2 regions of the Mesorhizobium sp. B2-5-3 genome follow, and region 2 is predicted to be linked to the other one. Evidence: riboswitches for the same ligand, from Rfam matches in the RefSeq annotation. Region 2 holds a riboswitch; the other holds the start of a gene.

What was found. A riboswitch is a leader RNA that binds a small molecule or an ion and turns the genes downstream of it on or off. The one in region 2 is predicted to bind S-adenosylmethionine.
Positions count from the first base shown of each region.
Region 1: it holds a riboswitch for S-adenosylmethionine, as region 2 does, so the genes downstream of both, FJ867_RS07195 (homoserine O-acetyltransferase) here and FJ867_RS14495 (O-succinylhomoserine sulfhydrylase) in region 2, are expected to answer to the same signal.

Region 1 covers NZ_VFUS01000002.1:519,495-526,803, reverse strand. The annotation lists gene FJ867_RS07210 (ABC transporter ATP-binding protein/permease) at 1-136, shown strand, start outside; gene FJ867_RS07205 (DUF1194 domain-containing protein) at 242-1,045, shown strand; gene metW (methionine biosynthesis protein MetW) at 1,157-1,771, opposite strand; gene FJ867_RS07195 (homoserine O-acetyltransferase) at 1,830-2,999, opposite strand; SAM riboswitch at 3,118-3,195, opposite strand; gene hisC (histidinol-phosphate transaminase) at 3,332-4,441, shown strand; gene FJ867_RS07185 (prephenate/arogenate dehydrogenase family protein) at 4,448-5,383, shown strand; gene FJ867_RS07180 (sugar kinase) at 5,380-6,309, opposite strand; gene FJ867_RS07175 (DUF2125 domain-containing protein) at 6,319-7,309, opposite strand, start outside.
Region 2 covers NZ_VFUS01000005.1:332,480-339,788, reverse strand. The annotation lists gene mmsA (multiple monosaccharide ABC transporter ATP-binding protein) at 1-1,085, shown strand, start outside; gene mmsB (multiple monosaccharide ABC transporter permease) at 1,082-2,374, shown strand; gene araD1 (AraD1 family protein) at 2,576-3,568, shown strand; gene FJ867_RS14505 (ABC transporter substrate-binding protein) at 3,617-4,390, opposite strand; gene FJ867_RS14500 (2'-deoxycytidine 5'-triphosphate deaminase) at 4,489-5,583, opposite strand; SAM riboswitch at 5,661-5,738, shown strand; gene FJ867_RS14495 (O-succinylhomoserine sulfhydrylase) at 5,796-6,983, shown strand; gene FJ867_RS14490 (BrnA antitoxin family protein) at 7,005-7,309, opposite strand, start outside.

The sequences.
Region 1 (7,309 bases), on a different contig from region 2:
CGGCCAGCACAACAATCAATTCTTCCCGCGCGCACTGACCATCGTGAAGGCGTCCGGCGTGCCGGCTCTGAAGCCCGCGCGCATAAGGGCAGGCGCAATCGAGCCGCCGCCGGCCGCTCCTCGCCGCAAGGCATAGCGCTTCCGGCATCTATTCGGACCAGCCCGCGCCACGCCACGCGGCAGCTTTATTTCGCCGTGATCGCGAGGGAAGATCGCACCGGAAACATAGCTTGAGCCGGCCATGCTTGATGCTCTCAGCCTGCTTGCCTGCCTGGCCTGCACCGAGGCCGCCGTGACTGCGCCTGCGCCGGATAGCCTGGCCGTTGACGTCGAATTGGTGCTGGCGGTCGATATCTCATTGTCGATGGACGAGAAGGAGTTCGCCCTGCAGCGCGCCGGCTATGTGGAGGCGCTGCGTCATCCCGACTTCATCAAGGCGGTCCGCGCCGGGAACGCCGGTCGCATCGCGCTCACCTATTTCGAATGGGCCGGCACCGTGCGCGACGACGCGCTCATCGGCTGGCAGATCATCGACGGCGCCGAGAGCGCCAACGCTTTTGCCGACAAGATTGCAGCCCGCCCGTTCCGCAGCTTCCGCGGCACGTCGATCTCCGGCGCGCTCGCCTTCGGCGCAGGGCTTTTCGACCGCACTACTTTCGAAAGCGAACGCAGCGTCATCGATATTTCCGGTGACGGACCAAACAATATCGGGCTGCCCGTCACCGCCACGCGGGATGCGGCAAACGCCAGAGGCATCGTCATCAACGGCCTGCCGATCCTGATCAATCCATCGCCCACCTTCAGCCATCTCGACCGGTATTACGCCCAGTGCGTAACCGGCGGGCCGGGCTCCTTCGTGCTGCCGATTTATACAGCCGCCGAATTCTCGACGGCGATCCGGCGCAAGTTGATCCTCGAAGTGAGCGGCGTTCAGAACGAGACCAGGATCATTCCCGCCGAAGCCGAGGCTCCGATCGACTGCCTGCAAGGCGAACGCGACAGACGGTTCTTGTCGGATCCGTATTTCCCGGAGCTCGATCGCTGAGCCTTCGCCGGGCTATGCGTCCCAACCTGCTGATGACCTTCGTCGCAGAGATCAGCCTGCAGCTCGACTTCGCCCGAAAAGGGGGTGTCATAGCCACCTCCGGGATGGCCCTTATCGCTTCAACAAGAACACCGCTTGCTGGCCGAAGAAGTTCCAGAACCACCATGGCATCGACAGGCCGATCTTCTGGCCGTTGGCGTCGAGCGCGGTCGCCCTTTCCACGGTCGCGCCAAGCTCCTCGCACAGATTGACGAAGTCGCGGATGGTGCAGAAGTGGATGTTCGGCGTGTCGTACCAGGAATAGGGCAGGTCCTTGGTCACCGGCATGCGGCCCTTGACGAACAGCGACAGGCGCACCCGCCAGTGGCCGAAATTGGGGAAGGAAACGATGGCGTGTTCGCCGATCCTGAGCAGTTCGTCGAGAACGAGCTTCGGGTTGCGGGTCGCCTGCAAGGTCTGCGACAGGACGACGAAATCAAAACCCTTGTCGGGATAGAATTCAAGATCCTTGTCGGCGTCGCCCTGGACGACAGAAAGGCCGCGCGCCACGCATTCGTTGACACCGCGCTGCGACAGCTCCAGTCCGCGGCCGTCGATCTGCTTGGTTTCCTGCAAAAGCTCGAGCAGCGAGCCGTCGCCGGAGCCGACGTCCAGCACCCGCGATTGCGGCGGGATCAGACCGGCGATCACCTCGAGATCGACGCGCTGGGCGCGGTTGACGCTCATGGCTTGCCCCTTGTCGTGGTGCGTGACCCTTGATGGACAGGTCTGCAATTTTGCGGGGTCATGCGCCGAGCCCTCTCGCTCGCGCGGCCGAGCCGATGAAGCCATTGATGGCGGCGAACAGTTCCGGCTCGTCGAGCAGGAAGGCGTCGTGCCCGCGATCGGTCTCGATCTCGACGAAGGACACCGACGCGCCGGCGGCATTCAGCGCATGGACGATCGAGCGGCTCTCCTCGGTCGGGAACAGCCAATCCGAGGTGAACGACACCAGGCAGAAGCGGGTCTTGGTGCCGGCAAAAGCATCGGCCAGCCTGCCGCCGTGGTCGGCGGCGAGGTCGAAATAGTCCATGGACCGCGTCATATAGAGATAGGAATTGGCGTCGAAGCGGTCGACGAAAGTCATGCCCTGGTGACGCAGATAGCTCTCGATCTGGAAATCGGCGTCGAAGCCGAAGGTCAGCGCTTCGCGGTCCTGCAGGTTGCGGCCGAACTTCCGGTGCAAGGCTGCTTCCGACAGGTAGGTGATGTGGGCGGCCATGCGCGCCACGGCGAGCCCCTTTTCCGGGCGTTTGCCGTGGTCGAAATACTTGCCGCCATGCCATTCGGGGTCGGCCATCACGGCCTGCCGGCCGACCTCGTGGAAAGCGATGTTCTGCGAGGAATGCCGCGCGCCGGTGGCGATCGGCAGCGCCGAGAAAACACGCTCCGGATAGCTCGACGCCCATTGCAGCACCTGCATGCCGCCCATCGACCCGCCGAGCACGCAAAACAGTTTTTCGATGCCGAAATGATCGATCAGCATCTGCTGGGCACGCACCATGTCGCGGATGGTGATGACCGGAAGGTCGAGCCCATAAGGCTTGCCGGTGGCGGGATTGGTGGATGCCGGGCCGGTGGAACCGAGGCAGCCGCCGATGACGTTTGAGCAGATGACGAAGAAACGGTTGGTGTCGATGATCTTGCCGGGGCCGATCAGCACTTCCCACCAACCCGGCTTGCCGGTCACTGGATTGGTGCTAGCCACATGCTGGTCGCCGGTCAAAGCGTGGCATACGAGAATGGCGTTTGAACGGGCGTCGTTCAGCGTGCCGTAGGTCTGGTAGGCGATCTGGAACGGCGACAGCAGCGTGCCGGCGTCGAGCTTGAGCGGCTTGTCGGCGCCGAAGCGCACGACCGGGCTCGACGGTTGGTCTGCCTCGTTGTTGGTTCTGCCAGCGCGCTGAGCGGCCATCTCGTCTCTCTTGCTGCACCTTGCCTTTGCGGAAATCGCTGCCGATCTCCGCGCGCCGGCGCGTTCGTCCGGCCGGCCGCGGACAATAAAAAACCGGCAATGCCTTCGCAAAGCCGGTTACGTCGCGCAAACGGCCCTTTAGCGAATTGTTTAACGTGGCTGCAAGCCGACCGGCCAAATCACCACGGAACTGTCGCTGCCCTTCTAGAACTCACCTGCTTCGCCGTCAATGCCGCCTGCTGGCACCACTGCCACCTCTCGACATTGCCGGCCATGGCTTGTATTTCCGCAGCGGCTTCCAGGACGGAAGCGTTCTCGACGGATTTTGCGATATGAGCCAGACCCCGGACAAGGCACGTCCAACCCCGCGCGCGGGCATCATGGACATCCAGGCCTATGTGCCGGGCAAGAGCTCGGCCCCCGCCGGGGTGGACAAGGTCCACAAGCTGTCGTCGAACGAGAACCCGCTCGGCCCCTCGCCGAAGGCAATCGAGGCCGCGCGCGAAGTCGCCGCCAAGCTCGACGTCTATCCCGACGGCACCGCCCGGCGCCTGCGCGAAGCAATCGCCGAGGTGCATGGTCTGAACGCACAGAACATCATCTGTTCCAACGGCTCCGACGAGATCCTCGGCCTGCTGGCGCAGACTTATCTGGCGCCCGGCGACGAGGCCATATTCACCGAACACGCCTTCATGGTCTACAAGATCTACGTCCAGTCGGCGGGTGCGACGCCTGTCGCGGTCAAGGAGACCCAGGAGCGCGCCGACATCGATGCGATCCTGGCGGCCGTCACGCCACGTACGAAGATCGTGTTCCTCGCCAATCCCAACAATCCAACCGGCACTTACGTGCCGTTCGAGGAGGTGCGCCGCCTGCATGCCGGCCTGCCGAAGAACGTGCTTCTGGTGCTCGATGCCGCCTATGCCGAATATGTCAGGCGCAACGACTATGAGGCCGGCATCGAGCTCGCGGGCAGCTCTCAGAACGTGGTCATGACCCGCACCTTCTCCAAGATCGGACTTGGCGGGGCGCGGATCGGATGGATGTATGGGCCGATGCACATCGTCGACGCGATCAACCGCATACGCGGTCCCTTCAACGTCAATGCGACGGCGATCGAGGCCGGCATCGCCGCCGTCCGCGACCGCGCCCATATCGAGCGCAGCGTCGCGCATAACGAGACCTGGCTGGCCTGGCTGAGCGAACAGATGACCGGGCTCGGGTTGCGGGTGACGCCGAGCGTCGGCAATTTCCTCCTCATTCATTTTCCCGACGACGGCAAGCATTCGGCCGCGGCGGCGGACGATTATCTCACCCAGCGCGGCTACATACTGCGGCGTGTTTCGAGCTATGGCTTTCCCAACGCACTGCGTATGACGGTCGGCACCGAAGAGGCCAATCGCGGCGTTGTCGCGGCACTCACGACATTCCTGAAAAGCTAAAACGCCATGGCATCACCGATGTTCGAAAAGATCGCGCTGGTCGGCATCGGCCTGATCGGCTCGTCGCTGGCCCGCGTCATCCGCCGCGAGGGCCTGGCCGGCCATGTCGCCATCTCGACGCGCAGCGCCGCGACGCTGGCGCGGGCGCAAGAGCTTGGGCTGGGCTCCTCCTACGCCATAGATGCCAAGGAAGCGGTCCGCGATGCCGACCTGGTTATCGTCTCGGTGCCGGTCGGCTCGTCCGGCGCGGTGGCGCAAGAGATCGCGCCGGCGCTGAAGAGGGGCGCCATCGTCACCGATGTCGGCTCGACCAAGGCTTCCGTGATCGCACAGATGCAGCCGCATATACCCGGTGGGGTGCATTTCATTCCCGGCCATCCGCTGGCCGGCACGGAGAAATCTGGGCCCGATGCCGGTTTCGCCGATCTGTTCGACAACCGCTGGTGCATTTTCACCCCGCTGCCGGACACGGATCCGGACGCGCTGGAAAGGCTTTCCGAATTCTGGCGCCGTTGTGGCGCCAACATCGACACGATGGATCCGCAGCATCACGACATGACGCTGGCCATCGTCTCGCATTTGCCGCACATCATCGCCTACAACATCGTCGGCACCGCCGATGATCTGGAATCGGTGACCAAGATGGAAGTCATCAAATATTCCGCTTCCGGTTTCCGCGACTTCACGCGCCTCGCCGCCTCCGATCCGACCATGTGGCGGGACGTGTGCCTGCACAACAAGGACGCGATCCTGGAAATGCTGGCGCGGTTCTCGGAGGATCTGGCTTTTCTGCAGCGGGCGATCCGCTGGGGCGACGGCGACAAGCTGTTCGACCTGTTCACCCGCACCCGCGCCGTGCGACGCTCGATCATCGAGGCCGGCCAGGACATCGACGTGCCGGATTTCGGTCGCCAGGCGGTCGAGCATCCGGCGAAAAACTAGGCTCCTTCAGGCCAGGTCGCCGCCATCATCGCCAGTGTCTCGGCACGATCGGGCGCGCCCAGCCTGCCGCCGAAGCGCTGGCATTTGAGCGCTGCGGCCGCGCTGGCAAAGCGTAGCGCCTGCTCGATCGGCATGGCTTGCGCCAATCCGGCTGCGAATGCGCCATGAAAGACGTCGCCGGCTGCCAGCGTATCCACCACCTTGACCTTTGGCGCAGCGACGTGGCGTACGCAACCGGCCTGCCTGTCATGCCACCAGGTTCCAGCCCCGCCGGCGGTTACCGCGACGAAAGCGTCGGTGCGCGACGCAAGGTCGGCGCATGCGGCCTGCGGGTCCAGCGCCTGGCCGCAGACGATGCGCGCCGCCGGTTCGGAGGCGACGATGTGCGAGGCGAGCGGCAACAGCCGCTCCAGCACTGCCAATGGCGCGGTGTCGGCATCGAGGATCCCAGGGCGGCGGGCAGCGCGCGCAGCGCTGAGCGCCAGCGCCGCCGCACCCGGCCAGCGCACATCGACCAGCACGGCATCGAAAGCCGTGAGATCGGCGACCGGCAAGCCGTCGGGATCGGCCTGAGCGCGCTGATCGTAGAAAGGCACGATGATGCGCTCGCCATGGCCGTCGACAAGGATCGCGGCCAGCGCCGAGGACGCTCCGGGGACGCGACGGACGAGGCTGCAATCGACGCCCTCCGCCTCGATGCCCGATATCAGCTGGTCGCCGACCTGATCATCGCCGGCGCTCGCCCAAAGCCACACTTCGGCGCCCAGCCGGCGTGCGGCGCAGGCGGCACTCGTGGCCATGCCGGAAGCGATCTGGACGCCATCGGCGGCCATGAACTTGCCCTGATGGATGGGAAGCGCTTCGACGCGAAGAATGGTGTCGAGCGTCAGCGCGCCGACGCTCAGGAGTTTTGCCGGTCTGTCCATTGGGGATGCTTAGTCGACCGGCTTGATCTTGCCCAGCGGGATAAAGCCGAGCGAGGCCTTGCCCTTGACCACCTTGAGCGGCATCGACGGTTCGTTGCCGAGCAGCGCCAGGGCGGCAAAGCCTTGTTCGATCTGGTTCTTCTGTTCGGGTATGGCGGCCCCGAGAATGGCGGCCACGGCTTTCGGGTCTTTCAGTCTGATCATCAGATCGGCATCGACCAGGCCCTCGGCGTCGACCGACAGCGGCCCGGAAACGGTGACGTGCGCCGTGCCCGACGACAAATCGAGCCTGCGGATCTCGACGGCCTGGCCGCGCAGGCTTTTCAGTTGCGTGCCGATCAGGGCCAGGCCGTTCTTCAGCGTCGCCTCGCCACTGGCGTCGAGCGGCGGCAGGACGCGGCCCCCGATCGCATCGGGGTCGATCTCCAGATCGCCGAAGCTGCCGATATAGTCGATATCCCTGCCGTTCAGCTGCAGCTGGCCCGCCGCCTTGCCGGCGCTGAACAGTTGCACCGGATCGGTGTCGTCGGCCGGATCGGTCTGGCCGGACAGGCCCTCGGCCGTGAGCGAAATGCGTCGCGGCAGCGGCCATGAGAGCTTGACGTTGGCCTTAAGATCATCCCAGTCGATCCACAGCGGCACCATGCCCGGAACCGAGGTCCTGAGCGGACCGCGCAGGTCCGCGACCGGCGACAGCGGCTGGATGATCTGGGCGACGGCGTTGAAGGAGCCGGCAGAGGCGGCAAGGTTCTTGGCGTCGTCCTCATAAGCAAGATTGTCGCAGGAGACGGCGAAGCTCAGGGGATAACCGCTGACCTGGAGATTGGCGCAGCCGGCCTCGATGCCACTCTTGTTGAGCGTGGCGATCGCCTTGTCGGCTTCGCTCCGGACCCTGTCGGCGAGATAGAACCAGCCGCCGCTGTAGATGGCGAACAGCGCGATGACAAACGCTGCAAGCCAGAACAGGCGGCGGCGATGCTTCGGCTGGCGTTCGTCAGTG
Region 2 (7,309 bases):
AGCTGGTCGAAATCGCCAAGGCGCTGAGCAAGGAGGTCAAGCTCCTGATCCTCGACGAGCCGACGGCGTCGCTCAGCGAAAAGGACAGCCAGGCGCTGCTCGACCTTCTGCTCGAATTCAAGCGACAAGGCATGACCTCGATCCTGATCTCGCACAAGCTCAACGAGGTGAACCGGGTCGCCGACAAGGTGACCGTCATCCGCGACGGACGAACCATCGAGACGCTGTCCAGGAAGGACATCTCGGAAGACCGCATCATCACCTCGATGGTCGGCCGTTCGCTCGACGACCGCTATCCGCCGCGCGAGCCCGATATCGGCGAGGTCGTGTTCGAGGTGAAGAACTGGTCGGTCTATCACCCGCTCCATGCCGAGCGGCAGGTGATCAAGGGCATCGACATCAATGTGCGCAAGGGCGAGGTGGTCGGCATTGCCGGGCTGATGGGCGCCGGGCGAACCGAATTCGCCATGAGCCTGTTCGGCCGCTCCTATGGGCGCCGCATCACCGGCGAGGTGCTGCTCAAGGGCAAGCCGATCGACGTCTCCTCTGTGAGCAGGGCGGTCGAACACGGCATTGCCTATGTGACCGAGGATCGCAAGACCTACGGCCTCAATCTCATCGACCATATCAAGCACAACATTACGCTGGCCAATCTCGGCGGCGTGTCGCGCCACAGCGTGATCGACGATTTGCGCGAGCTTGCCGTCGCCAACGACTATCGCAAGCAGACCAACATCCGCGCCTCCAGCGTCTATCAGATGACCGGCAATCTTTCCGGCGGTAACCAGCAGAAGGTGGTGCTGTCGAAATGGCTGTTCGCCGACCCGGAAGTGCTGATCCTGGACGAGCCGACGCGCGGCATCGATGTCGGCGCCAAATATGAAATCTATACGATCATCGCGCGCCTTGCGGCCGAAGGTAAGGCGATCGTGGTCATCTCGTCGGAAATGCCAGAACTGCTCGGCATCACCGACCGCATCTATGTCATGAACGAAGGCCGCATCGTCGGCGAAATGCCCGCGGCGGACGCAAGCCAAGAAAGAATAATGCGCGCCATCGTTCGGGGAGAAGGAAAAGCAGCATGAGCACGGAAAGCGCCCCCGCCCCGCAAAGCAACGTCGCCGAAGATGTAGGGCAGCGTCCACGCATCGCCGTATCGGCGCTGGCGACGAACCTGCGCGAATACGGCCTGATCCTGGCGCTGATCGCCATCATGGTGTTCTTCCAGTTCACCACCTCGGGAACGCTGTTCAAGCCGGTGAACCTGAGCAATCTGGTGCAGCAGAACTCCTTCATCATCGTGATGGCGCTCGGCATGCTGCTGGTCATCGTATCGGGTCATATCGACCTCAGCGTGGGGTCCGTGGCCGGCTTCATCGGCGCGCTGGCGGCGATGATGATGGTGATCTGGCCTCTCGGCATATTCAGCAACCCGCTGGTGGTCTCCATCGTCTGCCTGATCGTGGGCGGCCTCATCGGCGCGGCGCAAGGCTACTGGATCGCCTATCACCGAATACCGAGCTTCATCGTGACGCTGGCCGGCATGCTGATCTTCCGCGGCATCTGCCAGGCGCTGCTCGGCGGCGGATCTTCGGTCGGGCCGCTGCCGCCCGAGTTCAAGGCACTCAGCTCCGGCTTCATTCCAGATGTCATCGGACCGCTGACGCTGATCCCGCCAACGGTGAATGCAGCCGGCAAGACGATTATGGGCAGCGGCCTGACGCTGCACATGACGACGATCGTGCTGGGCCTGATCGCCGTGCTGGCCTATGCCTATTTCGGGCTGCGGACGCGACGCAAACGCGAACGCCACGGCTATGAGGCCGAGCCGTTTACCCTGTTCGTCATCAAGACGCTGGTCGGCAGCGCGCTGGCGCTGTTCCTGGTCTACCAGTTCGCCAGCTATCGGGGCCTGCCGGTGGTGCTGCTCGTCATGGGCTTGCTGATCTCACTGTTCGTCTTCGTCACCAAGCGCATGACGATCGGCCGCCGCATCTATGCGATGGGCGGCAATGCCAAGGCCGCGCAGCTGTCGGGCATCAAGACCGAGCGGCTGACGCTTTACGTGTTCGTCAATATGGGCGTGCTGTCGGCGCTTGGCGGCCTGATCATCGCGGCGCGTCTCGGCCAGGCCGTGCCGGCGGCAGGCCTCGGCAGCGAGCTCGACGTCATCGCCGCGGTGTTCATCGGCGGCGCCTCGGCGATGGGCGGCGTCGGTCAGGTCATCGGCGCGGTGGTCGGCGGCTTTATCATGGGCGTGATGAACAACGGCATGTCGATCATGGGCGTCAATGTCGACTGGCAGCAAGTGGTCAAGGGCCTGGTGCTGCTCGGCGCCGTGATCTTCGACGTCTACAACAAGAACAAGGCCTGAACAGGTTTCAGGCGAGGCAAGCAGGAGACATACGGTCGCGGCGCTGCCGGCAATTCGCCGGCTTGAAGAAGTCCTTCAGGGACCGGGCTCGCGAGCGCAATCCGGACGAAGAGTTCAACCCGTGGCACGGCCAGTCCGAGCCGCGCAGGTCAGGGTTTGCCAGAAGGCAGCCATGCCAAGACATATGAGAGAGGACTGATCATGCTGATCTCGCAGATTCTCGACGACGCCGAGACCATCCGTGTCGTTGCCCGCACAGGCGGCAAGACCCGGATCATCAACGGCGCACGCAGCGTCTATTCGCTGGCGATGGAAGCCGCTCGTACCGGCGTCGGCCTTGCCGCGTTGATCGAACGCAAGGGGCTCGGCGAGACCGTCGATCTCGACGCCGCCTACAAGAAGGGGCGGCTGCTGTCGCCGATCAATCATCCCGATCCGGCGCATCTGCATCTGACCGGCACGGGGCTAACGCATCTCGGCTCGGCGGCGACGCGCGATTCCATGCACAAGAAGCTCAGCACCGACGGCGAGGAGCAGCTCACCGATTCCATGAAGATGTTCCGCATGGGGCTGGAAGGCGGCAAACCCGCGAAAGGCCAGATCGGGGTGCAGCCGGAATGGTTCTACAAGGGCAATGGCACGATGGCCGTGGCGCCGGGTGCCGCGCTCCTGTCGCCGGCCTTCGCCAAGGATGCCGGCGAGGAGCCCGAGGTTGCCGGCATCTATGTCATCGGCGACGACGGCGCGCCGTTCCGGGTCGGCTTCACGCTGTCCAACGAATTTTCCGATCATGTGACCGAACGCGTGAACTACCTCTTTCTCGCCCATTCCAAGCTGCGCAACGCTTCCTTCGGACCGGAGATCCTGGTCGGCGACCTGCCCGCCGACATCAGGGGCTCCTCACGCATCTGGCGCGACAGCAAGTTGATGTGGGAAAAGCCGTTCCTGTCGGGCGAAGCGAACATGTCGCACACCATCGCCAATCTCGAACACCACCATTTCAAATATTCGGCTTTCCGCCAGCCGGGCGACGTGCATGTGCACATGTTCGGCACCGCGACCCTGTCCTTCGCCGACGGCATCAAGACCGAGGCCGGCGACGTGTTCGAGATCGAGGCCGGCGATTTCGGCCTGCCGCTGCGCAATCCGCTCGAAATCGAACAGCCGGTGAAGGTGGCGGTGAAGGCGCTGTGAGATGAGCGTGATCTCCTCCCTGGTGGGAGGAGATCGGCAGCTTCCATCTCAATAAATATCGAAGTCGAAATACTTGTCCTGGATCTTCTTGTAGGTGCCGTCGGCGACGATGGCGTCAATGGCTGCGTTGAGCTTGTCGCGCAGCGCCGTATCCTCGAGACGCACGGCAATGCCGGCTTCGGTCTCGGTGCCCTTGACGTCACCGACCATCTTGCAGCAACCGTCGCTCGCCTTCTTCATCCAGTCCATCAGCACGAACTTGTCGGAAAGGACGGCGTCGAGGCGGCCGTTCTGGAGATCGGTGATTGCCTCTTCCTGGGTCGGATAGAGCTTCGCTTCGGCGCCGGCCTTGCCATAGACGTCCTGGGCGTAATTGGCCTGCGTGGTCGCCGCCTGGGCGCCGACCGTCTTGCCGGTGAGTGCCGCCGGTTCGGTCGAGGCGATGTCGCTGTCCTTCAGGGCGACGAGCGACAGCGGCGTCGTATAATATTTGTGGGTGAACGCGACCTGCTTCTTGCGCTCCTCGGTGATGCTCATCGAAGCGATGATGGCGTCGAACTTCTTGGCCTGCAGCGCCGGGATAATGCCGTCCCAGTCCTGGGTGACGATCTCGCATTCGACCTTCATCTGCGCGCACAAGGCGTTGGCGATGTCGATGTCGAAGCCCTCGACCTTGCCGTCGGGCGTGATGGTGTTGAACGGCGGATAGGCTCCCTCGGTGCCGATCTTGATTTTCTCCGCCGCATGCGCCGACAGGGCGCCGGCACCAAGCGTCAGCATGGCGGCGGCCGCCGCCGATATTATCCATTTCGAAATCTGCATTTTCATTCCCCTTGAGCGCCGCCACGTCGGCGGCCGGCGAGGCAGCCAAGCATGGCGAGCCGGCGCAGGCAAGTATCTTGCCTGACGGTGATGAGCGTTCAGGGCGCGGCGCGAAAGTGCTTGGACAGCTTCAGGCCCTGCGCCTGGTAGTTCGAGCCGAGCTCGGTGCCGTAAAGCGCCTGCGGCCGCTTCAGCATATGCTCGTAGACCAGCCGGCCGACGATCTGGCCATGATCGAGGATGAACGGCACCTCATGGCTGCGCACTTCGAGCACGGCGCGGCTGCCGGTGCCGCCGGCCGCCGAATGGCCGAAACCCGGATCGAAGAAGCCGGCATAGTGGACACGGAACTCGCCCACCAGCGGATCGAAGGGCGTCATTTCGGCCGCGTAGAGCGGCGGCACATGCACCGCTTCCTGGCTGACGAGGATGTAGAACTCGTCCGGATCGAGCACCAGCTCGCCGGCGCCGCTCTTGTGGATCGGCTCCCAGAAGTCGACGATCTCCTGCGCCGCGCGTTTGTCGACATCGACGAGGCCGGTATGGTGTTTGCCGCGATAGCCGACCAGCCCGTCACTGTCGCCGTTGAGATCGATCGACAATGCGATGCCGCCGCCGGAGATGTTCGGCGGTTCGGTGGCGACCAGCATTTCGGCCCGGTGCAATTGATGCAACTCTGCTTCCGAGAGCAGCGCATTGCCGGTGCGGAAGCGTATCTGCGAAAGGCGCGAGCCGGCGCGCACGACGATCGGGAAGGTGCGTGGGCTGACTTCGAGATAGAGCGGACCATGATAGCCGGCGGCGATCTTGTCGAACTCGTGGCCGCGATCGGTCATCACGCGGGTGAAGATGTCGAGCCGCCCGGTCGAGCTCTTGGGATTGGCGGACGCCGAAATTTCCGCCGGCAGCGCCAGGCTTTCGAGCAGGGGCACGATGTAGACGCAGCCGGTTTCCAGAACGGCGCCGTCGGCCAGGCTGATCTCGTGCAGCTTCAGCCGGTCGAGTTTTTCACTGACCTTGTGGTTGGGACCCGGCAGGAAGGACGCGCGCACCCGCCACGCCTTGTCGCCGAGCCTCAGATCGAGGCTGGCCGGCTGGATCTGGTCGGCGTCGAGCGCAAGCGACGACTTCAGCGCGCCGGACTGGAACAGCGCCGCAATGTCCTGATCGGGAAGAATTCCTGTCTGCCGCAAAGTCTGGCTCCGCTCTGCTGGTACAAGTCTCTTAATGAAGCCGGCAATTGACGCAAGCGTGGCGCGGGTCTAAAGGGTCGTTATCCCGTGGTGATTTGGCCGGTCGGCTTGCAGCCACGTTAAACAAGTCGCTAAAGGACCGTCGGGCCGCAAGGCCGCATGGACCGGTTGCGACTTTTTCGCGGCCGGTTTTTTTGTGTTTGGATAGGACGATGACGAGCAAGACGCGCAACTGGAAGCCTCAGACCGCACTCGTGCATGGCGGGACTCTGCGTTCCGGCTTCGGTGAAACTTCCGAGGCGATGTACCTGACCCAGGGCTATGTCTATGAAACGGCCCAAGCCGCCGAAGCCCGCTTCAAGGGCGAGGAACCGGGCTTCATCTATTCGCGCTACGCCAATCCGACCGTCGACATGTTCGAGAAGCGCATGTGCGCGCTCGAAGGCGCCGAGGACGCGCGCGCCACCGCGTCCGGCATGGCGGCGGTGACGGCAGCACTCCTGTGCAGCGTCAAGGCCGGCGATCATATCGTTGCGGCGCGCGCCCTGTTCGGCTCCTGCCGCTGGGTGGTCGAGACGCTGGCGCCGCGTTACGGCATCGAGGCGACGCTGGTCGACGGCACCGACATCGCCAATTGGGAAAAGGCGGTTCGGCCCAACACCAAGCTGTTTTTCCTGGAAAGCCCGACCAACCCGACGCTTGAGGTGGTGGACATCGCCGCCGTCGCTTCGCTTGCCAATTCGATCGGCGCGCGGCTGGTTGTGGACAATGTCTTCGCCACGCCGCTCCAGCAGAAGCCGTTGCAGCTCGGTGCGCATATCGTGGTCTACTCTGCGACCAAGCACATCGATGGCCAGGGCCGCTGTCTCGGCGGCGTCATCCTGTCGGACAAGAAGTGGATCGACGAGAACCTGCAGGATTATTTCCGCCATACGGGCCCCAGCCTGTCGCCGTTCAATGCCTGGACGCTGCTGAAGGGCCTGGAAACGCTGCCGCTGCGCGTGCACCAGCAGACGGAGAGCGCCGGCAAGATCGCCGATTTCCTGGCCGAGCAGCCGGAGATCGCCCGCGTCATCTATCCCGGCCGCGCCGACCATCCGCAGGCCGATATCGTGAAGAAGCAGATGTCGGGCGGCTCCACCCTGATCTGCTTTGACGTCAAGGGCGGCAAGCAGGGTGCCTTCGCCTTGCAGAACGCGCTCGACATCGTCCTGATCTCGAACAATCTCGGCGACGCCAAAAGCCTGATCACCCATCCGGCGACGACAACGCACAAGAACCTCAGCGACGAAGCGCGCGCCGAGCTCGGCATCGGACCCGGCACGCTCAGGCTGTCGGTCGGGCTGGAAGATACCGACGATTTGCTGGACGACATCGCGCAGGCGTTGAAGGCCCGATGAGGACTGGTGGCAGACCGAGGACTACAGGCCTGCCGCTTTGCGCAACGCTTCGTTCATGCGCGTCTGCCAGCCATCACCACCGGCCCTGAAACGGTCGACAACATCGGCGTCGAGGCGCAACTGTACCGCACGTTTGGGTCGCGCAAGCGGCGGTCGGCCAACTTTGCGGCGCGAAGCGGCATCGGTCGGCTGCGCATCCGGATCGGCCTCGGCGGCGGCAGTGATCGCAGCATCTTCCTCGTCGGTCCTCGCGCCAAGCGCCTTTCTGGCGAGCCCCAAAGCATCAGCGCGCGACTGCTTTGGGGGAGTAGCCTCGCGGCGCACGA